2 regions of the Vibrio aerogenes genome follow, and region 1 is predicted to be linked to the other one. Evidence: predicted binding sites of a transcription regulator. Region 1 holds the regulator's gene; the other holds the start of a gene.
What was found. The regulator PurR, encoded in region 1, represses purine synthesis genes. The targets are predictions, from matches to a motif close to TNANGNAAACGTTTNCNTNA.
Positions count from the first base shown of each region.

Region 1 (11,702 bases):
TTTCTTCTGTTTTGCATGCGAAGATTTTGTGATATACCCCTTAAATCAGTTGTTTTTTTCAGCGGTGTTCATACACTCCATTTAGTATGACCGGGCTTTTCGCTGGGTTAGCGTATGATTAGAACAATTGTCGACCAGTTAATTATCAATTTGAAAAAACTGGTTGATCTTCTGGTTATCTCGCTCAATAGTAAAAAAAGAGAATTTTTGAATGTAGTGCGAAATTTGTTCGCACCATGATGAAGGATATGTTAATCAATTATGGGTAAATCACTGGTCATAGTGGAGTCTCCTGCCAAGGCGAAAACGATTAATAAATATCTTGGCCGGGACTATATTGTGAAGTCTAGTGTCGGTCATGTCCGGGATCTTCCAACCTCTGGTCAATCTAATTCAGCTAAAAAAGCGGCTCCGGTTTCAACGAAAAATCTTTCTCCTGAAGAGAAAGCGCGTCTGAAAAAAGAAAAAGAGCGTAATGCACTGATAAAGAAGATGGGTATCGACCCGTTCAATGACTGGGAAGCAAATTATCAGGTACTCCCCGGGAAGGAGAAGGTTGTTTCTGAACTGCAAAAGCTGGCTAAAGACGCTGATTCTATCTATCTCGCAACCGATTTGGATAGAGAGGGAGAGGCGATTGCGTGGCATTTGCAGGAAATCATTGGTGGCGATAAAGAACGCTACAAACGTGTTGTTTTTAATGAAATTACCAAAAATGCGATCCAGCAGGCCTTCAAAGAGCCTGGTGAACTGAATATGGACGGTGTGAATGCACAACAGGCACGTCGCTTTATGGATCGTGTGGTTGGATTCATGGTTTCTCCATTGCTGTGGAAAAAAGTTGCCAGAGGTTTATCGGCCGGAAGAGTTCAGTCTGTGGCGGTTAAATTGCTGGTCGAAAAAGAGCGGGAAATTAAAGCCTTTGTTCCTGAAGAGTTTTGGGATATTCATGCAGATACAAAGACCCGGTCTGACAGTGATTTCCGCTTGCTTGTGGCGCAGAAAGATGGCGCAGCTTTTAAGCCTGTCAATGAACGTGAAGCGAAAGATGCATTATCAGAACTTGAGTCTGCACAATATGAAGTCTGTAAACGTGAAGACAGGCCAACATCAAGCAAACCATCGGCACCTTACATTACTTCAACCCTGCAGCAGGCAGCAAGTACCCGGTTAGGGTACGGGGTTAAGAAAACAATGATGCTGGCACAGCGTTTGTATGAGGCTGGTTATATTACATATATGAGAACCGACTCGACAAACCTGAGTGCTGAGGCCGTTGATTCAGTCCGGGAATTTATTCAGTCGGAGTTTGGTGAGAGTTATTTACCGGATAGTGCGAATGTATATGGCAGCAAAGCCGGTGCGCAGGAAGCTCACGAAGCGATTCGTCCTTCAAATGTTCATGTTTTAGCTGATGCGCTTGAGGGGATGGAAAAGGATGCGCATAAGTTATATGCATTGATCTGGAATCAGTTTGTTGCCTGTCAGATGACCCCGGCACGTTATGATTCAACAACTATTAGTGTGAAAGCTTCATCTTATACCCTGAAGGCCAAAGGCAGAATTCTGAAGTTTGACGGCTGGACCCGTGTCCAGAGACCTTCAGGTAAGAATGAAGATCAGATACTGCCAGGCGTTCAGGTTGGTGATACTTTGTCGCTTGTCAAATTAGATCCAAAGCAGCACTTTACCAAACCGCCTGCCCGCTTTACTGAAGCGGCTCTTGTCAAAGAGTTAGAGAAAAAAGGTATCGGTCGTCCTTCTACTTATGCTTCAATTATTTCGACCATTCAGGATCGTGGCTACGCAAAAATCGAGCAACGCAGGTTTTATGCTGAAAAAATGGGCGAAATTGTCACTGATCGCCTGGATGACAGCTTCAATGATTTGATGAATTATGATTTTACGGCCCGTATGGAGCAAAAGCTGGATCAGATTGCTGACGGTCATACAAGCTGGAAAGGTGTGTTGGACCACTTTTTCGATGATTTTTCAGTGCATCTCGAGACTGCAGAGCAGGATGAAGACTCTGGTGGGATGAAGCCAAATCATATCGTTTTGACAGATATAGAATGTCCGACCTGCTCGCGTCCTATGGGTATAAGAACAGCATCAACAGGTGTTTTTCTTGGCTGTTCGGGTTATTCATTACCGCCGAAAGAACGTTGTAAAACGACAATTAATTTGGGTGATGAAGAAGGTGTTATTAATGTTCTTGAAGAGGATGTTGAAACAGCTGCTCTGCGGGCTAAGAAGCGTTGCCCGATTTGTGAAACTGCAATGGATGCTTATCTGATTGATGATAAGAGAAAGTTACATGTATGTGGTAATAACCCGAATTGTGACGGCTACCTCGTTGAACATGGTGAGTTTAAAGTAAAAGGTTACGACGGGCCTGTGGTTGAGTGCGATAAATGTGGCTCGGACATGGTACTGAAAAATGGTCGGTTCGGAAAATATATGGGATGTACAAATGAATCCTGTAAAAATACCCGAAAAATTCTGAAAAACGGAGAAGTTGCTCCGCCAAAAGAAGAGCCGGTACATTTACCTGAAATTCCCTGTGAAAAATCCGATGCTTACTTTGTCTTACGTGATGGGGCTTCCGGGTTATTTATGGCAGCCAGTAATTTCCCCAAATCAAGGGAAACGCGGGCTCCGTTTGTACATGAGCTGGTCAGATTTGAAGACAGACTACCTGATAAATTTAAGTATCTGGCGACTGCACCGGTTGAGGACCCTGATGGCAAACAAACTGTTGTGAGATTCAGCCGTAAGTCTAAAGAGCACTACGTCAGGACTGAGGAAAACAGTAAACCGACCGGCTGGACAGCTTTATATGTCGACGGTCACTGGGAAGTAACAGATAAAAGAAAAAAATCGAAATAACGATGAGAGGCAGCTGAAGGCTGCCTTTTTTTATGTCTGTTTACCACACTGCACTTTATATAGTTATATCGTTTGCGTTTAATTGTGGTGTGGTAGCACGATATTCAGCTCGTTGTGTATATTTTTTATATTCTGTGAACTGGATTGTGTGTTGAATACAACGTGCGATATTCACTTCACTAGTTTTAGCTTCTAACTTTGTATTATCCGGTAATTTATATAATGTAATTATATGGTTACTCGCTTAGTTACATATAAATTTAGCAATAGCGCTAAAATTGACTGAAGAGTCGGATAATTACAACTAAACAGATGGAGTTTCAATCATGGCTGGTGTATTAAGTATGATTTTGGCAGGCGGTGAAGGATCCAGATTGAGGCCTTTGACCGTATCCAGAAGTAAGCCTGCAGTCCCTTTTGGCGGAACATATCGATTGATAGATTTCGCTTTAAATAATTTTGTGAATGCAGACTTGATGAGGATTTATGTCCTGACTCAATTTAAGTCCCAGTCGTTATATATGCATCTAAAAAAAGGCTGGAATATATCCGGGATCACCGATCGGTTTATTGATGTTATCCCGGCCCAAATGCGTGATGGGAAACGATGGTATGAGGGGACCGCTGATGCCATCTATCAGAATATCCGGTTTATAGAATTTGCGAATCCGGATTATGTTTGTATTTTTGGTTCAGATCATATCTACAAAATGGACGTCAGGCAGATGTTGGATTTTCATAAACAGACCGAGGCTCACCTGACAGTTTCTGCGTTACGCATGCCTTTGAATGAAGCCTGTCAGTTTGGTGTGATTGAAGTTGATAAAACCGGGAAAATGATTGGTTTTGAAGAGAAGCCTGTCAATCCTAAATGTATCCCCGGAGAGCCCGGTTGGGCGTTAGTGTCTATGGGAAACTATATTTTCGACGCTAATGTCTTATGTGATGAGTTGAAAGAAGATGCATTAAATACAGAATCAAGTCACGATTTTGGTAAAGACATTATTCCTGATCTGTTTCCGAAGGGAAATGTTTATGTTTATGACTTCTCTACAAATAAAATCAAAGGAGAGGCCCATGATACATATTGGCGTGATGTGGGAACTATCGATTCTTACTGGGCTGCCAATATGGATTTATTAGACAGGGAGCCTCAATTTTCACTGTACAACCGCAGCTGGTCACTTCATACCTACTACCCGCCATTACCACCAGCAACATTTGTAGACGTTGATGACAAAAAAGTGAAAATTACAGACTCTCTTGTTTCCGGGGGAAGCTACATCCAGGGAGCGACTATATTTAAATCGATTCTGGGATTCCGGACAAATATTGCTGCAGGCTCTCACATCAGTGAGTCTGTCATTCTTGGTGATGCAAAAATCGGTGCTGGTTGTACGATTAAGCGCGCTATCATCGATAAACATGTAGAAATTGCTCCAGGGACCATTATTGGTGAAGACCTTGAGCTGGACAGAAAACATTTTCATGTTTCTGATAATGGTATTGTTGTTATCGCAAAAGGAACAAAAGTTGGATTCTAGGATGGAAAAAATAAATATATGGTTTGCTGTATCGGAGGTTCAGGGCATTGTAAAAAGTGGAGGGTTGGCTGATGTTGCAAAAGCATTGCCAGTGGCACTTCAGGAGCTGGGTCATCAAATTAATGTTGTCATGCCAGGTTATCATGCAGTTCCAGACAAAAATAACATGAAAATAATTTATGAGACTGCTCTGACTCACTGGCCGTATACACCTTATAAAGTCCGGCTATCATCACTTGATAGTATCAATATTTATTATATCGATTGTGACACCTATTTTGACCGGACGGGGCTTTATTCTGAATATAACCGAGCTTATGCTGACAATGGAGAACGATTTGGCTTTTTCTCTGCGGCAGTACTTGATATCTTACCAAAACTGGATATTCGTCCTGATATCATACATACCAATGACTGGCACACCGGGTTGATTCCCTTTCTTCTTAAGACCCGATACGCAAACGATGAATTTTATCAGTCGATCAGAAGTGTACTAACAATTCATAATGCTTTGTTTAAAGGAATTTTCTCCTATGATGAACTTGAGGTGATTCCGGAACTGCATCTCAATGGAATGGAGTTTTTACAATATGGTCAAGGGTATGTAAGTACACTCAGGGCCGGGATTGCGTTTGCTGATAAAATTAATGCAGTTAGTCCAAATTATGCAGCTGAGCTACTCACACCTTTAGGATCCCACGGACTCGTCGATGATTTTGTCCATAAAGCAAAAGATTTGTACGGGATTATTAACGGATGTGATTACTCCGAATGGAATCCACAGACTGATACTTATATTCCCCGGAATTACTCTTCAGAAACGGATTCGTTACGGGAAGGAAAACAGACTTGTAAAAGGCTTTTACAGGAAGAATTACAGTTGCCTGTGAGAGACGTGCCTGTATTTGGTATGGTTTGCCGCCTCACCCAGCAAAAAGGATTTCATTATTTATTACCAATACTGGAGCTTTTTCTTCTGAATGATGTTCAGCTGGTTATTGTTGGGACGGGTGAGCCGGAGATTGCCAATCAATTACATCAGGTTGCTTTGTCTTCACCTGATAAATTTGCCTTTGTTGATGCATACAGTAATCACTTTGCTCATATGGTTGAAGCGGGTGCCGATTTCTTTTTGATGCCTTCTGAGTTTGAGGCCTGTGGCTTAAACCAGATATATAGTATGGCTTATGGCACGTTACCTATTGTCAGAGAAGTCGGGGGACTGAAGGACACCGTTTTCGATTGCCATAAATATCCTGATAAAGCGACTGGTTTTAGCTTTTCAGAGCCGGATGGAAAGGCGCTGCTGGTTTGTATGCAACGTGCTTTACTATTTTATCTGCAACAACCTGAAGAGATGCTTAAAATTCAGCAAAGAGCCATGCAGCTCGATTTTAGCTGGAAGGATTCAGCGAAAGAGTATGTCCGGATGTACCGGACAGCGCTGATGACGTCATCCGCAAGGTAAATTTTCTGAATAAAAAAAGCACCTGAAAACAGGTGCTTTTACTAAGACTTGGCCAATAATTATATATGCCAATTATAACAAATTAGCCAGTTCCTCACGACGTGATTTCGGAATAACCGACCAGTGTTTACCTTCTATGGCGCCTTCAGGTGCCCACAACAACTCAAGAGATGGCTGAGTTGTTGGATGAGTTTCCTGAATTGCCTTATAAGCCTGAATCGCTCCTTTCTCATGAAGATCAGCGACAGAATTAATACCTGCTTTTCTCAGCATGCGTTCTGTTGCCAAACGTAGATTAGGAAGATCTTTCAATCGTTGTGGTTTTGTGACCTCTTGTGATTCTTTTTCAAGTTTAGCCGTTTTAAAAGCCTGCGTTGCAATAGTGAGTATCTTTGATTTGTCCTTCCAGTATTCCGCAGGAAGTGCGTAATACTTAGTGACAACGGGGAACCCGCGCTTTGCATAGACATAAGGCTCAAACTCTTGCTCCTTGAATGTCTCTAGTGAGTTGGAATCTGCTCGTATATGTAACTTGTCCTTAACGACAAGTGCAAACATGATATCTTCAACAAAAATACCAAATCCGCCAAACATTGAGCGAGATTTAACACGTCCCAGCTGCTCAAATAGCTGCATTGAATTTTTAAGGGTTGGTTTATCCATGCTTTTCGTCTCGGTGTATTTTTAAATGAATACGCCACCAAAATCAGGTCCGAGAATTTAGCAAAATAATGCAGAAAATATGTTAGTAAGACGTCAGTAAATGACGAACTATGAAATGCATTTTTGCCATCGGTAACCCCGCTACCTACCACTCTCTGGTTTAGGCCGGAGGCTTTGCGTCCCACCTTTTCAGATGGTTTGCCCTGTGCGTGACACTTTTTTCTAATGTTTAATTAACAATTGAAAAACGATAAATAGATGCTAGCATCTATTCGCAAATGTGATTTTAGTCCAAATTATGCGGTAGATCAACTAATAGCGTATGAACTAAACATTTTTTTTAATTCATGCGTGTTCATATACATAATATGGCGGACAATTATGACCGATTATTTAATTTTTTGACAGTATCACGAGCAACGATTTCGGGATGCATTTCAAATATTCGACGCTCATGTTCTTTGTTTTTGATACGCTCAAGCAAAATTTCGAAAGCGTTTTTGCCTACACGTCTTTTGGGTTGATGAATTGTTGTCAACGGAGGGGAGAAATATTCAGAAATCTCAATGTTGTCATAGCCAATGACTGACATATCATCGGGAATTTTTATCCCCCGTTGCTGAAGCCGGCTCATGAGTCCTAAAGCCATGGTGTCATTAAAACAGAAAATAGCGGTTGGCTTTTCATCCATAGCAATAATTTTATCTGCAGCCAAAACAGCCGTATCACATTCAAAGTTACCTTCCAAAATCCAGTCATCATTGGTCGGTAAATTTGCTTCAGACATTGCCCTGCGGTATCCCAGAATACGTTCTTTACAAATAGCCTTGGAGAGTTGTCCGCTTAAACAGGCAATTTTTTTATGGCCATGATCAATCAGATACTTCGTTGCCAGATAACCGCCTTCTTCGGAGTTATCAATGATTTTATCTGCCTGAGAACTTTCCGGCCCCCAGTCCATAACAACTTTAGGAATATCCTGATAGCCATCGAGCATATCCAGCAAGACTTCGGTCAGATCAGAACAAATGACGAGGATGCCATCTACTCTTTTTTCAGCAAGCATACGAATATAATCACGTTGTTTTTCATATAGCCCGCCGGTATTACATAAGATGAGCGTGTATCCCTGGCGATAACAATAACTTTCCACACCGTCGATCACCTCTGAGAAAAAAGGGTTAGTCGACTGAGTAACTAACATGCCTATCGTCCGGGTTGAATTGCATTTCAGACTTCGAGCCACAGCACTGGGTGCATAGTTTAATGATTTTACTGCTTCCAGTACTTTTTCCTGAGTTGCCTCAGCAACAAAACGTGTTTTATTAATCACGTGCGAAACAGTTGTCGTTGATACACCCGCAAGGCGGGCAACATCTTTTATTGTAGCCATAGGTATATACTCTTTCGCTGAAGGTCTGTAATGTCATTGATGAAAATAACAACTTCTGCGGCATCAATTATTTGAAAACGTGAAATTTTAAAGCTCAGCTCCGGGAATAGCAATCCAAAACCCCGAATTTATATCATAACTTCACTCAGGCAGATTGTTTTGTGAATTATGTATTATCATCCGGTGAGCCTGAGACGGCTGCTTCCTGACTTGAAACCCATTTCTTTAACTGTTGCCAGAGTTGTCCTAATGTTTCGTGCCAGTATTTTTCTGTTTGTTCCAGATATAAGGATTTTGGTGCATATTTTTCCCATGGCTGCGCAATATCTTTCAATGACAGATAGTTGGTTGGTGCCGGAACCGGATCTAATCCTGCAGACCTGAATTCGTGCAGTGCCCGTTTCATATGGCTCGCTGAAGTAACAAGCACCAGCTTTTGATTACCAATGAAATTTGCCGCTTGTTGCGCTTCTTCCCACGTATCCCGTGCGTTCTCTAACAGAATAATGTCAGACTTTGCCACACCAAGTGACAGCGCTACTTTTGCCAGCATACGGGCGTGACTTAACCTTGTTTGTGCTGCATATCCTGAGAGAATCAGCTTTGCGCCCGGATACATACGCATGATCCGGATACCTTCTGTCAGTCGCATCAGGGCTGTTCTGCTGATTTGCGATGTTGGAGGGATTTGGCTGTCAACAACATGTCCACCACCGAGAACCATCACATAGTTAACCGTCCCCTCAATGGGCAGAAAAGCAGAATACTGACGTTCCAGAGGAGCCAGCAGACGACTTGAAACAGGCTGAAATGATGCCATAAAAAGGCATACATAAGAGAACAGAACGATCAGACAACCAGTCTTTCTTTTCGTTGTAAACATGATCAACATCAACCCGATAAAGCCAATTAATAGCAACGAGGGAAGAGGCATCAGAAATGCAGAAACGATTTTTTTTAGTGCAAACATATAAAAATAGTCCGAAAAATCAGCAATTGAGAATAAAAACGATTAATCCCTCTTTATTCCTGCCATTCCTGTGACAGAATAGCAGCACGATTGATTATAATAACTCATGCTATTGTGACTGAAGACCGCAATTTCGACGATATTGCCCACAAATTCGCAAAAAATATATACGGCTCTGACAAAGGTCTGATCCGCCAAACAATTGTTTGGGAAGATATTATGCAAATTCTGGGAAAATTTCCATCATCTCATGCACCTTTAAACATATTAGATGCCGGCGGCGGGCTGGCACAGATGTCTCAGAAGTTAGCTGAAGCGGGACATCATGTAACATTATGTGATTTATCAGTTGAGATGTTAAAACTGGCTCAGGCAGAGATCGAACGCAAAGGATTGCAGGCACAGTATGATTTTGTTCATTCACCCGTACAGGAAATTGATAAACATATTAAAAATCAGGTCGATTTTCTTATGTTTCATGCAGTGATGGAGTGGCTGGCTGAACCAGAAGAGGCATTAAAACACCTGCTCGGTAAGGTCAGGCCTGGTGGCGTAGCTTCTGTGATGTTCTACAATCACCATGGTTTAGTTTTTAAAAATGTTATATGTGGAAATATACCTCATGTTCTGGAAGGAATGCCTTTCCGGAAGCGTTTTAAGCTACAACCCCAAAAAGGACTTCTGCCTGAAGAGGTTTATCGGTGGATTGAAATGTCAGGGTTTGAGATTGAATGTAAATCCGGTATTCGTTGTTTTCATGATTACATAGGGAATCGAAAGAATATGGGAGAGTATACTTATGAGGATGTGCTGGCGCTTGAGCAACAGCTATGCCGTCAGGAGCCTTACTTATCGATGGGACGATACATTCATGTTTTGGCCAGAAAAGTGAGTAAGGAATAACAAATTTATGATGGATGAGTTGATTCCGGAAAAAAGTGAACAATCAATAGATGAGCTGGTTGGCTGGGTGAGGCAACATGATTTTTCACTCAGTCTGAGTTCTGAAAAACTTGCTTTTTTAATCTCTCTTGCTGTGTTAAGCCATGAGCGGTTTGATGACGAGTTAGGTGAAGGTGAGTTACATGATGCTTTTGCCATTGTGACCCGGTTGTTTGAAGATACCGGCGATGCTTCTGCATTTCGTGCGAATAATGCAGTGAATGATCTGGTGCAACAACGGCTGATTCAGCGTTTCACCAGTGAAATTACCGATGGCGCAAGTATTTACCGCCTGTCACCGTTAGCCATTGGCATTACTGACTATTATGTCCGGCACCGTGAATTTTCTAAACTGAAATTGTCCATTCAGCTTTCCATTGTGGCTGACGAAATGGAAAAGGCAAAAGAGGCTGCAGAAAAAGGTGGTACGCCGGGATACTGGCAAAAGCATGTCTATGGCGTTCTGAGATATTCCGTTGGTGAAATATTCGATCAGATAGATTTAAACCAGCGGGTGATGGATGAACAGCAGCAGGAAGTTAAAGACCAGATTGCCCAGTTACTGAATAAAGACTGGCGCGATGCGATTCAGAATTGTGAGTCATTATTATCTGAAACTTCCTCTACACTAAAAGAGTTGCAAGACACCCTGCAGGCTGCCGGTGATGAGCTTCAGACTCAGATTCTGGATATTCAGGAATGCATTTATGGCCATACTGAACTGGGGTTTGTCGAGGAGATCTTATTTCAGCTGCAAATGAAACTGGATCGGATTATCAGCTGGGGGCAACAGGCCATTGATCTCTGGATTGGCTATGATCGGCATGTCCATAAATTTATCCGGACTGCGATTGATATGGATCAGTTCCGGGCCTTTAGTCAAAGACTTCGCCAGTCTGTCAATGAGTACTTTGAGCTACCTTGGTATCTGACGTTTGCAGATGCTGAGCGTTTTACTGATCTGCGCGATGAGGCGCTTGTTCTCAGAAATGATGAAGTGACCGGTCATGTGCCTGAAGAAGTAGAATATGAAGCGTATGAACAGGTCACGGATGAACTTTCTGAACGGATCGGCCATATGTTGACTGCCCACAAAGAGAAAGGAGAACCCATTGATTTGACTCTGGTTCTGAAAGATTATCTGGCTTCTCACCCCAGAGCCCATCATTTTGATTTAGCACGTATTGTTGTCGATCAAGCCGTTCGTCTTGGTTACTCAGGTGCAGATTATCAGGCAATTCAGCCCAAGTGGCAGGCAATTAACGAATTTGGTGCAAAGGTACAAGCGAATGTCATCGACCAATATGAATGAATACATGCCAGAAAAACTGGTCAAAGCAATTTCTAACCCTCTTTTTCCTGCGCTTGATAGCTTGCTGCGGGCAGGGCGGCATATATCCGGTGAAGATTTGGACAATCATGCCTTTCTCTCTGATTTTGAACCGGAACTGGCGATGTTTTATCAGCGCTATAATACAGAGCTGGTCAGAGCGCCGGAAGGTTTCTTTTATCTCAGACCCCGCTCAACTTCTTTGATTAACAGAAGTGTTTTATCTGAGCTGGATATGCTGGTCGGCAAAGTGTTGTGTTTCTTGTATCTCAGTCCCGAGCGATTGGCACATGAAGGTATATTTACCAGTCAGGAATTATATGACGAGCTGTTATCTCTGGCTGATGAGAAAAAGCTGATGCGGCTGGTTACACACCGGGCCAGTGGTTCTGATCTGGACCGTGAAAAACTATTTGAAAAAGTCAGAACATCGCTACGCAGACTTCGCCGCATGGGGATGATTGTGGTGATTGGTGATTCAGGTAAGTTTGTGATTACGGAAG
Region 1 covers NZ_AP024861.1:2,142,504-2,154,205, reverse strand. The annotation lists gene topA (type I DNA topoisomerase) at 262-2,889, shown strand; gene glgC (glucose-1-phosphate adenylyltransferase) at 3,216-4,433, shown strand; gene glgA (glycogen synthase GlgA) at 4,435-5,901, shown strand; gene OCV29_RS09530 (TfoX/Sxy family DNA transformation protein) at 5,974-6,564, opposite strand; cyclic di-GMP riboswitch class I at 6,693-6,777, opposite strand; gene purR (HTH-type transcriptional repressor PurR) at 6,944-7,957, opposite strand; gene elyC (envelope biogenesis factor ElyC) at 8,124-8,927, opposite strand; gene cmoM (tRNA uridine 5-oxyacetic acid(34) methyltransferase CmoM) at 9,042-9,830, shown strand; gene mukF (chromosome partition protein MukF) at 9,841-11,181, shown strand; gene mukE (chromosome partition protein MukE) at 11,159-11,702, shown strand, end outside.

Region 2 (11,702 bases), 1.1 Mb from region 1:
CTGCGCCAGAAGGCCACTGTGTATCTCAATACCGGCCTCCCGAATCATCCGGATCCCACGTCCGGCAACTTCGGGATTCGGATCCTGCATCGCACAAATCACTTTTTTTACACCAGACTGAATTAAACCAGCCGCACAAGGCGGTGTCCGGCCATAATGAGAACAAGGCTCGAGTGTGACATAAGCAGTTGCGTTTCTGGCTTGGTCACCAGCCATCCGGAGTGCATTGACTTCCGCATGCGCATCTCCCGCGCGGAGGTGAAAGCCTTCACCAACAATCTGTCCGTCCCGAACAATCACACATCCGACATTTGGATTTGGTGCGGTGGTATAAATCCCTTTTTTGGCCAACGCAATTGCTCTCGTCATCATCAGATAATCGAACTGCGTAAAAAGCGACATTCATCTATTCCTTAATCTTCAAGCCTGGCAATTTCTTCACCAAATTCCCGAATATCTTCAAAGCTTCTGTAGACAGAAGCAAAACGAATATAGGCAACTTTATCAAGTTCCTTCAGTTGTTCCATCACAAGATTACCAACCAAATCACTGGGAACTTCTCTTTCACCTGTCGCCCTGAGCTGAGACTTAATTGTACTGATCGACAAATCAATTGAATCAGCACTTACCGGACGCTTCTCAAGTGCTTTCAACATCCCTTTGACCATTTTCTGCTCATCAAAAGGTTCCCGGTTTCCATTTGATTTAATCACCCGGGGCATCACCAGCTCTGCGGTTTCGAATGTTGTAAAGCGCTCATGGCAGGCAAGACACTCTCTTCTCCTGCGAACCTGATGACCATCGGAAACCAACCGGGAATCAATGACTTTGGTTTCATTTTCAGAACAAAATGGACAATGCATGCCACCTCCGTTTCACTGACATTAAATATCAAAAATTAACCTGAATACAGTTAACCTGAATACAGAGTTCACCGGAACAATCACCTTAGTGGTATGTTCCGGAAAATTTAGCTACGACTCAGGTAATCAGCCCGGCCCACCCATTTATAACTGGTTAATGCGTCCAGCCCCATCGGACCACGCGCATGTAGTTTCTGAGTTGAAACCGCCACTTCGGCTCCGAGACCAAACTGAGCCCCATCGGTAAAACGGGTTGATGCATTCACATAAACCGCAGCTGAATCCACAGAATTCACGAAAAGCTCCGCATGACTCAATGTATTTGTCAAAATAGCATCTGAGTGGCTGGCGTTGTGAACCCGCATGTGCAAAATGGCGTCTTCAACATCCTTAACAACTTTGACACCTAAAGTATATGACAGCCATTCGGTATCAAAATCACCTGCTTCAGCATTTCTGAACTTAGCTGCGCACGAAAGCCATTGATGGGTATTTTCCGCCCCGACAAATGTCACTTTGTCCGACATTCTTGTAACCAGAGCCGGTATAAATTTGTCGGCTATTGATTCATGCACTAAAAGCGTATCCAGAGCATTACAGGCTGATGGGCGTTGCAGTTTTGCATTCTCAATAATATCCAGTGAATCATTCACGGCTGCGGAATCATCCACAAAAATATGACTGATTCCAAATCCACCGATAATAACCGGAATCGTACTGTTCTCGCGACACATCTGATGGAGTCCGGCTCCGCCACGCGGAATAATCATATCAACATATTGATCAAGTTTGAGCAACTCACTGACCAGTTGACGATCAGGCTTCTCAATATATTGAACAGAGGCGGCAGGAAAATCAGCTTTGGCTAAAGCCGTCTGAATGACTTTGACCAGCGCCATATTGGAATAAAAAGTTTCTTTACCACCGCGAAGAATAGATGCATTACCAGTTTTCAGACAAAGAGAAGCAATATCAATTGTCACATTAGGACGTGCTTCATAAATCACACCAACAACACCTAACGGCACCGCACGTTTGGATAAAGCCATCCCGTTTGGTAAGACCCGCCCGTCAAACTCACAACCCACAGGATCATTTAATCCAATCACATTGCGTACATCTCCGGCAATTCCTGCAAGGCGCTCCGGGTTCAGTAACAGCCGGTCAAGCAATGCTTCGCTCATCCCGGCTTGACGCCCCAACTCAATATCTTTGCTATTTGCAGCTAAAATCGCATCAGAGTGAACTTCTAACTCAGAAGCGATTAGTTCCAGCGCCCGGTTTTTTTGTGTCGTTGTCGCTGTAGATAAATGATAAGCGGCTTCTTTAGCAGCCTTCCCCATTTGTATTAAATCCACGATACACTTCCCTTTTATTCCTGAATCACTACCATATCATCACGATGAATGACTTCGGAGCCATAATCATGACCAAGAATATCATTTATATCTTTACTGTGCTTACCCCGAATTTGTTCAAGGTCATAACTTGAATAAGCAGAGATACCACGGGCAATTGTTTTCCCGTGAGCATCAGAAATCCGGGCAACATCCCCCCGGGCAAATACGCCATTGACTTTTATAATCCCTTTGGCGAGCAAGCTGCTTCCTTTACTCAGAACCGCTTCAACAGCACCGTCATCGATCACGATATCTCCTGAAGCAATTGGACCGGCCAGAATCCAGCGTTTACGGTTTTCTAATGCTTCTTCCAGCGGCAGGAAACGGGTTCCCTGAGGCTTATCAGTCAAGGAGTCAGAAATAACATTTGGCGCTCTGCCGGCCGCAATAATCACTTCAATTCCGGCTCTGCGGGCAATATCAGCAGCCTGAAGCTTTGTTGCCATGCCACCAGTCCCGAGTGTCGTTCCGCTGTCACCAGCAATTTTGCGCAAAGTATCATCTATTTTCTTCACTTCACGGATTAATTCAGCGTTTGGATCTTTTCTGGGATCGGCAGTAAACAAACCTTTTTGATCGGTCAAAAGCAATAATTTATCTGCACTACACAAAATCCCGACCAAAGCAGACAGATTGTCATTATCTCCTACTTTAATTTCAGCAGTTGCAATCGCATCGTTTTCATTCACAACTGGAATAATATCATTATTAATTAATGCATTAACTGTATCTCTGGCATTAAGAAAGCGCTCCCGATCATCCAAATCAGCCCGGGTTAAAAGGATCTGACCTATTTTAATTCCGTAAATATCAAATAAAGATTCCCAGGTTTGTATCAAATGACTTTGTCCAACGGCTGCAAGCAACTGTTTACTGGCAATTGTATTAATGAGTGCGGGATAATTCAGATGTTCACGACCAGCTGCAATAGCTCCGGATGAAACGATGACAACAGAATGACCTTGCTTTTTCAGCGCTGCACATTGTCGGACAAGTTCAACCATATGAGCCCGGTCAAGGGCAAGTGTTCCCCCTGTCAATACACTGGTACCAAGCTTGATAATGACAGTTTGTGACTGAGACGATTGCTCACATTGATCTAAAGACATTGTTATTCAATTCTAAGGGAAATCAGAATACACGTTTTAACAATCAAAAGAGGAATTAACAAGCGAAAAAGGTGCCGGATGGCACCTTTTCTATAAGAAAAGACAACCTTTTACTTTGTTTCAACCAGAGGCTCAACAATTTTTACATCACAACTAAATTTATCACGAAGCATTTTGACTAATTTTTCATGGAAGACCTCTCTGGTTCTGATCACTTCTTCCATAACGACCTCCTCTGGTGTTTCATCCACCCATTTACCTTCCAAATCGAAACGACCGGTCGCATAACTTGCTTCAAACAAATTATTGTCAAATTTCAACGCCATCCACCATCCCCAAAACTCCCTTTGCTCAGGTGATTGCTTATCATCAATACATACAGCTAAACAGTCGAAAAGATAAACACCGTCATTATATTTTTCTTCTCTCAGATAAGGCCCTAATGATTTAAATGCGATATTCAACCGATGATGAGTAGGTTCCTTCACTAACTGTGACATATGGACTCTCCCTATATACTTACAGAACGTTGAATACATGCCAAAAGCATGTATTCAACGAGTTACATGCTTTGTAACGAAAACAAAAGCAATTGTCACTTAATTAGTTTATTTTCCAACCAGTTTATCGCTAAACCGAGGGCTTGCTCATATCCTGAAAGTAATGTTCTGGATTTTATTTCTTTTGCTCTTCCATTCGCACTGAACATCGCAACAAGTTGATTGTCTGAATATGGAGAAACCACATCGCCTTCAAGCCCCAAAGCAAGAATAGGTGTTGATGTCTTACGCCCTCCAAGAAATCCCTGTGTTTTTAAGGACCACGCTTTCAATTGCTTTGACAGACTATCAATATCAACCACGTCTTTTCCCAGACGGGAAGCAAGAACATCCAGGTACATTTTAGGCATTTTCATTAATTGTTCAGGGGAGGACAATATATCGTGAATTGGTGCGCCTAAAGTAACACAAGCTCTGACCTTTGCCGGTTCTATAAACGATAGCCGGGTCATCGCATTGCCACCAAAACGAAAGCCGACCAGCCCGACACGGTGGTGATCCACCCAAGGTAATCCAGACAGCTGATTCAAAACAGCCTGATGTAGTACAGAGGTATCTTCTGTTAACTGCCAGCCGGAATTATACCCAATTGACGGCATATCAATCGTCAACATCGCGATATCAAGTTCAGCCAGATAATCCCTGAAAAGACGCCACATATCAGTCTGCAAACTGTCAAGACCCGCACTGACAATCACAACAGGATGAGGTTTTTCAGTATTCGATAAGTGCAAATGTCCGATGATTTTTTTATTTTTGTATGGAAATTCAAGCTGTTTCACAATGTAAGATGAAAGCTCTGCGGCTTCAGTATAAGCGGAACTGGCTAACGCTTGTGCCTGAATCGCCAGATTATCATTCTTTAGATGAGGATAACCCGCAATGCTGTAACACAAAGAAGCAGAAAAAAGCTTTTCTGCTGCAGCATTTCCTTCCAACTCAGATGACTCCTGATGATAACGCATACCAAGGCGGTTCCACTCATAAGCCCAGTTTCCTCCCCGGTAGCCCATCACAGTATCCAGCCAGCTATCAACTGTTCTTGTATGACCGGAAGAAGCGATTCGGGCCAGCACTTCCTCCTGATCAACAGGATTGAGTCCCTCCCATGCCCAAAGCATTCTCCTGAGCGTACGGTACCAGGCACCGTCGTTTGAGATCTTAGCATCAATATAAGGTTGACTACTTGGCATATAGCGGGTCAGCGCTGATGTTTCTTTTGCGGGTTTATGGTTAGAGAAGAGTTTTTCAGATAGATTCTTGCTTCTGTTTTTCAGCATTTTTCAAACCTTAGAAGAATAGCGGGACACCATAACATTGAAACGATGACTGATGGGTCATCTGAAGTTTTACTTACAATATAAACCGTATCAGTTATCCCCGAAAACCAATGATACTCAAACCACCTGACGATACTGGTTTAAGTATAGTCTTAAACTACATTATCTCAGGATACATTGCTTCTTATCAAATGAAGTAAAAACGCGGCGAAATTCCCGAAAAAATGCCACACAGAACGGATTAAGCAAACAAGAATGGATTTGACAGGCTCAGAAGAAAACGGTTCAGAGAGAAAAAAGGCCCTGGGGAAGGGCCATTTTCTTATTTCAGTTTGCGATTCACAGGTTCGACGAAATGAATCGCTGTGTCCCATGGTTGTTCAATCCATGTATCCTGTGGAATATCAACCACGTAGTCATCTACCAACTCTTTACCAGCGGGTTTTGCACAGACAGTGATCAATTTTGCTTTGGGATACATTTCACGGATTTTGCGTGCAGTATCACCACTATCCACCAGATCATCGACAATCAGGAACCCTTCACCATCATGTTCCGGAGCTTTTAAGACGCTCATATCACGCTGATGATCATGGTCATAACTTGAGATACAAATTGTATCAACGTACCGAATACCTAATTCACGGGCAAGAATCGCAACAGGTACCAAACCACCCCGACTCACACCAATCAAGCCTTTCCATTGCTCCGCAGGCATTTGTCTTTCAGCAAGTTCTCGACAATACATCTGCATATTATCCCAAGTAATCAGAAACTTTTTACTCATACATCCGTCCAGTTGTTTCTTCTGCTCTTTACGCAACTATATATTTTACAGCAAAAATGACAGCCATCACCCATACACTTGATGTGACAGTTGACACTCTGCCACTAAACAGCTTAATCACTGCATAAGAAATAAAGCCCATCGAGATACCCTCAGCAATTGAAGATGTCAGAGGCATCATCAAACAAGTGATAACAACAGGAGCAGCTTCAGTCAGGTCATGCCAGTCAATATGAACCAATCCAGACAACATCAGGATCGATACATACAATAACGCACCCGCTGTTGCATAGGCAGGAATCATTCCCGCAAGTGGCGCAAAAAACAGAGCCAGTAAAAAAAGTACACCGACAACAACAGCAGTCAAACCAGTTCTTCCGCCAGCAGCGACGCCAGATGCACTTTCTATGTAAGAAGTCGTATTTGATGTACCAAGAACTGCACCGACAGCAGTCGCCGATGAATCAGCCAACAACGCACGGTTCAGCCGTGGAATCTTTCCATCTTTGCCAATAAGATCGGCTTTTTGCGCCACACCAACCAGCGTTCCGGCTGTATCAAATAAATCGACAAATAAAAATGCAAACACAACTGAAACCATACCAATATCAGTCAGTGCTGAAAAATCCAGTTGCATAAATGTTGGCGCGATGCTCGGTGGCAATGAGACAAGCTGGCCAGCCCACTTCACATTACCCAAAACAAGGCCCAGCGCACTAATTGCCAGAATAGATATCATGACAGCACCAGTGACATTACGGTATACCAGTGCAATCGTCAGGAAGAAGCCAAGCGCGCCTAAAACACAGGGAAGAGAAGTAATCGCACCAAGCGAAACAAGCGTTGCCGGATTATCGACAATAATGCCCGCATTTTTCAGCGCAATAAATGCCAGAAAAAGCCCGATTCCCGCTGATATTCCGGTTCTCAAAGACATCGGAATTGAGTTAATAATCCACTCACGAATTTTAAACAGGCTCAATAAGATAAACAACAGACCTGAAACGAAAACAGCAGCTAAAGCAACCTGCCATGAATACCCCATACCCAACACAACCGTGTAAGTAAAGAAGGCATTCAATCCCATTCCGGGAGCAAGCGCAATTGGGTAATTAGCAACAAAGCCCATGATAAAACATCCGACAGCTGCAGCAAGGCAGGTGGCCACAAATACAGCACCCCGATCCATACCGGTATCAGCAAGAATCGCCGGATTTACAAAAATAATATAAGCCATTGTTAAAAAGGTAGTAACACCCGCAATGACCTCTGTGCGCATGTCAGTGCCATGCTCACTAAGTTTAAAGAGTTTTTCTAACATACTCAGATCCCTGTATGTAAAGTTCAAGTAAACGGTTGCGGCAACGATTGGGGGGCGATTATAGAGATTAACCCCCATAAATTCCAGATGAAATCATTTTGCACTACGCTTTCACTCAATAGATAAACAAGTAATTACCTATAGTTCAGACAGATAAGATTTATACCCAAGTGACCTCAAGATGCATGTTCAGCGAGAGTTGATTGGCTTCTGACCAAGGCACTGATTTGTAAACATAGTCATTCTACGTTGAAAATCAGTAACACAGGGCAGGAGCCAATCAATCTCGCCCTTCGGGAGCGCATAAATAAAAAAACGCCACATCAAATAATGTGGCGATGGATTCGCAGCAGATAAATTTCTGCTCACTATAATAAATTCTTCCAAAAATAGGGGTAAACATAATGTCCGAACTAAAATTTCCATTGAACCTCAGCTGTCAACAGATAACAAACGGCGAACTGAAAACCTCATCCCATCGGTCAAAAATGGCGGGAAAGTTCCTGTGCACCTATCTTTTCAAGGAACAAACAAAACTTTTACAGACGATCACAAATATACCATAAAGAAATTTAATTACAATAAAATACTCACCAGAGGCAATAAACAAGCAAAAAAGTGACAAAAAATAATCATTTGGTAATTTAATTACCAAACAAAAGACTTTATCTCAAACAGACAACGTGCGATATAAATTTAATGCAAGCCTCACCTTCTATCAGAGAACTGAAGGGAGTAATATGCTTCCATTACTCATTCAATGATATGAATACCCCTGCTTTCAGAAGTCAGGGTCTGTTATTTCTTTTTATATTAGAAGGAGCTTTCTGTGTCTGAACCGCAATCTGAAATTAGTCAACTTTCTCCCCGGAGCGTCTGGCATTTCTTTGACAAAATCTGTTCCATTCCACATCCATCTCATCACGAAGAAGCGCTTGCGGCATATATTGTTGACTGGGCTCAGTCCGCTAACCTCAATGTGCGCAGAGATCCAACAGGAAATATCTTCATTCGTAAACCTGCGACAGCAGGTATGGAAAACCGTAAAGGTGTCATTCTTCAGGCTCATATCGATATGGTGCCACAAAAAAATGAAGAGACGTCCCATGATTTCACCAAAGATCCGATTCAGCCCTATATTGATGGAGAATGGGTCAAAGCCCGTGGTACAACCCTTGGTGCGGACAACGGGATCGGTATGGCGAGCTGCCTGGCAGTTCTGGCGTCTTCTGATATCAGCCATGGACCACTTGAAGTGCTGTTAACTATCAATGAAGAAGCGGGTATGGAAGGCGCGTTCGGACTTGAGCCTGGTTATCTGGCCGGAGAGATATTACTGAATACAGATTCAGAACAGGAAGGAGAAGTCTATGTTGGTTGCGCCGGCGGCATTGATAGTAAAATATCATTCGAAATTCACCGTCAGGCTATCCCTGACAGTTTTGTCACCCGTAAATTATCGCTGAAAGGCCTGAAAGGCGGCCATTCCGGTTGTGATATTCACTTGGGCCGGGGAAATGCCAATAAGATAATGGGCCGCTTTTTAGCCAACCATGCGGAGTCATTACAATTACGTTTGGTGGATTTTACCGGCGGAAGTCTGCGAAATGCAATACCAAGGGAAGCAACGATTACCGTCAGTTTACCTGAATCCCTTGCCAGCGAACTCACCACTGCATTTGATGAATTTACATCGCTGATAAGACAAGAATTATCAAAAACTGAAGAAAACATTTCATCTGAAATCAAGCATATTGAACCAAGTGAAATCAATCGCCAGGCTTTTGATACACATACCCAACAACGTTTTATTGCAACGCTGAATGCCTGCCCGAATGGTGTGGTACGTATGAGTGATGATATCGATGGCGTAGTAGAAACATCACTCAACATCGGCGTCATCCAGACAGAGGAATCAACCGTTTCTATTATGGGACTGATTCGCTCCTTAATCGATTCCGGTCGACAGCAGGTTGAAAGTACACTGACATCCCTTGCAAATCTGGCAGCCGCTAATATTGAACTGAGCGGCGCTTATCCGGGATGGAAGCCTGATACGGATTCAGAAATTGTCGCTATCTTCAGGGATAAGTACAACGCAATGTATGGTCATAAACCAAACATTATGGTCATTCATGCCGGATTAGAATGCGGTCTGTTCAAGAAACCGTATCCGGATGTCGATATGCTGTCCTTTGGGCCAACCATCAAAAACCCTCATTCACCTGATGAGCAGGTAAAAACCGAGACCGTAAAACAGTTTTGGGACCAAATGGTCAATATTCTGGCATGCATTCCGGAGAAAACTGCTGCAACCACAGCTTAATAAGCCAATGATTGAATGCCTGTATCCAGGCATTCAATTCCAGCCATGATTTGACTGAACGTCAGGACGATAAAGCGCCCCACAGTACTGTAATCACCAACAACGGACAAACAAATTTGACATATACTGGCCATAGTTTCCCGAACCAGTGTTGAGCGTATTCAGGAAATCCCTGCTCCAGCTCTTCAATTTTTGACCTTCGGCTCCAGACCCATCCACCAAACAGACAAAACATTAATGCAGCCAGAGGCTGAAGGTATTGTGTCGCCACTTTCACAACCAAACCAAATAACGCAGAGAAATTTAACAAAATCACAATACTGCCAACCGCGATAAACCCACCAAGAATCCAGGTGGTCAGACTTCTGCCAACCTGAAGACGTTCACTGACCAGAGAAACCGGACACTCCAGCATAGAAATCGAAGAGGTTAATGCTGCAATTGTCAGCAACAGAAAGAAGACTGCTGAGAATATTTGCCCCCAGATCCCTAAACTGTCAAACATCATTGGCAACACACGGAAAACAAGCGTATCAGCATTGAGTAAATGCCCATCAGATGCGTAGATTTCCACACCATTTTTCATTGCAACAAACATCGCAGGCATAACAACCAAACCAGCAATAAATGCCACACCAGTATCAACCAGTGTCACACTCATCGCCATTTTTGGCAGGTTCTCTTTTTTGCTCAGATATGAACCATAAATGAGCATAGAACAGCCACCGATCGTCAGAGAGAAAAATCCTTGACCCATTGCGGCCAGAATTAAATCTTTATCCCACACTTTTGAAAAATCGGGAATCAGATACTGCTTCAGGCCATCTATTGCTCCATCCTGCATCAGGATATAAATAAATAAAACCGCAAACAGAATAAACAGTGCAGGCATTAAACGGGTGGACCACTTTTCAATCCCCTGCTTCACCCCCCCCTGCACAATCAAAATAGTCAGCACATAAAATATAAGGGTGCCAAGTAAATTCCGGCCAACAGAAAATGTTTCCAGCCATGTGCCATCCCCGAAAAAACCGCCGGCAAGCTTACTCAGTGAAGCAAGAAAGAAACATACAATCCAGCCACCAACAATACTGTAAAATGCCAGGACAACACTTGGTACGCTTAAACCAAGCCATCCAACACCGCTGCCGACTCTTTTAACAAAGGCTGAATCTGAAAGCGCCCGGACACTATCAACCGGATTCGCCTGCCCCTGACGCCCAATAGCCATCTCAACGACTAACATCGGAAAAGCAACAAATACGATCAGCAATAAATAAACCAACAAAAAGGCACCGCCACCGTTGCTGGCAACCTGTGTGGGAAATCCCCAAATATTCCCTAATCCGACAGCTGCACCCGATGCAGACAAAATAAACCCAAGACGTGATGCAAACAGATCACGGGAAGCAGATTGTGACATAGACCTTTACTCACATATCAATAAACTAGTCTGCGAGTACAGTAATACAAAAATGCATCAATCACAATTAATGACAGTTCAAAAAACTACATTTGACATAAAAAACATCATAGCAATCTGTCAATAAATATGAACACATCATAAAAACCTATGAAAAACAAAAAATGAAGTGCATGAGTTTTCTCTGTATAACACATGACTTTCATCGTCTCTCCTGCAGGCAGGTCAGATAGTTAAAAGAAGTTGTCTTGACTCCTCTTCTGGCTTTAACGTCAGATGAAGACCAATCAGCCGAATTTCTCTTCCTTGTTGACGCAACATAATCCGCTGTAAGAGTTGTTCAAAATCTTTCAGACTCAGGTCCTGATGAATGTGTTCAATCGTTGTCTGACGAAAGTCAGCAAATTTAATTTTGATGCCCTGTTTGATAATGTCTCTTTGCCCCTCCAATGCCTGATAACGTTTTTCTAACTCCGGATAAAGCTGATTCGTAATTAAATCCAGACATTCATGATAGGTTTTAATATTGACTGATAAAGTCCTTTCGACCCCAACAGACTTTCTTTCTCTTTCCGGTGTCACTTCTCTTTCATCAATCCCGTGACTTTTTTTCCATAAAGATGCACCTAAACG
Region 2 covers NZ_AP024861.1:3,201,638-3,213,339, forward strand. The annotation lists gene ribD (bifunctional diaminohydroxyphosphoribosylaminopyrimidine deaminase/5-amino-6-(5-phosphoribosylamino)uracil reductase RibD) at 1-402, opposite strand, end outside; gene nrdR (transcriptional regulator NrdR) at 414-863, opposite strand; gene OCV29_RS14195 (glutamate-5-semialdehyde dehydrogenase) at 971-2,221, opposite strand; gene proB (glutamate 5-kinase) at 2,236-3,372, opposite strand; gene crl (sigma factor-binding protein Crl) at 3,483-3,872, opposite strand; gene frsA (esterase FrsA) at 3,968-5,212, opposite strand; gene gpt (xanthine phosphoribosyltransferase) at 5,535-5,999, opposite strand; gene OCV29_RS14220 (NCS2 family permease) at 6,028-7,320, opposite strand; gene OCV29_RS14225 (aminoacyl-histidine dipeptidase) at 8,150-9,646, shown strand; gene OCV29_RS14230 (sodium-dependent transporter) at 9,708-11,069, opposite strand; gene dinB (DNA polymerase IV) at 11,295-11,702, opposite strand, start outside.
Region 2: a site for PurR is predicted at 7,344-7,363, ahead of OCV29_RS14220 (NCS2 family permease). Genes of this name have one in related genera too.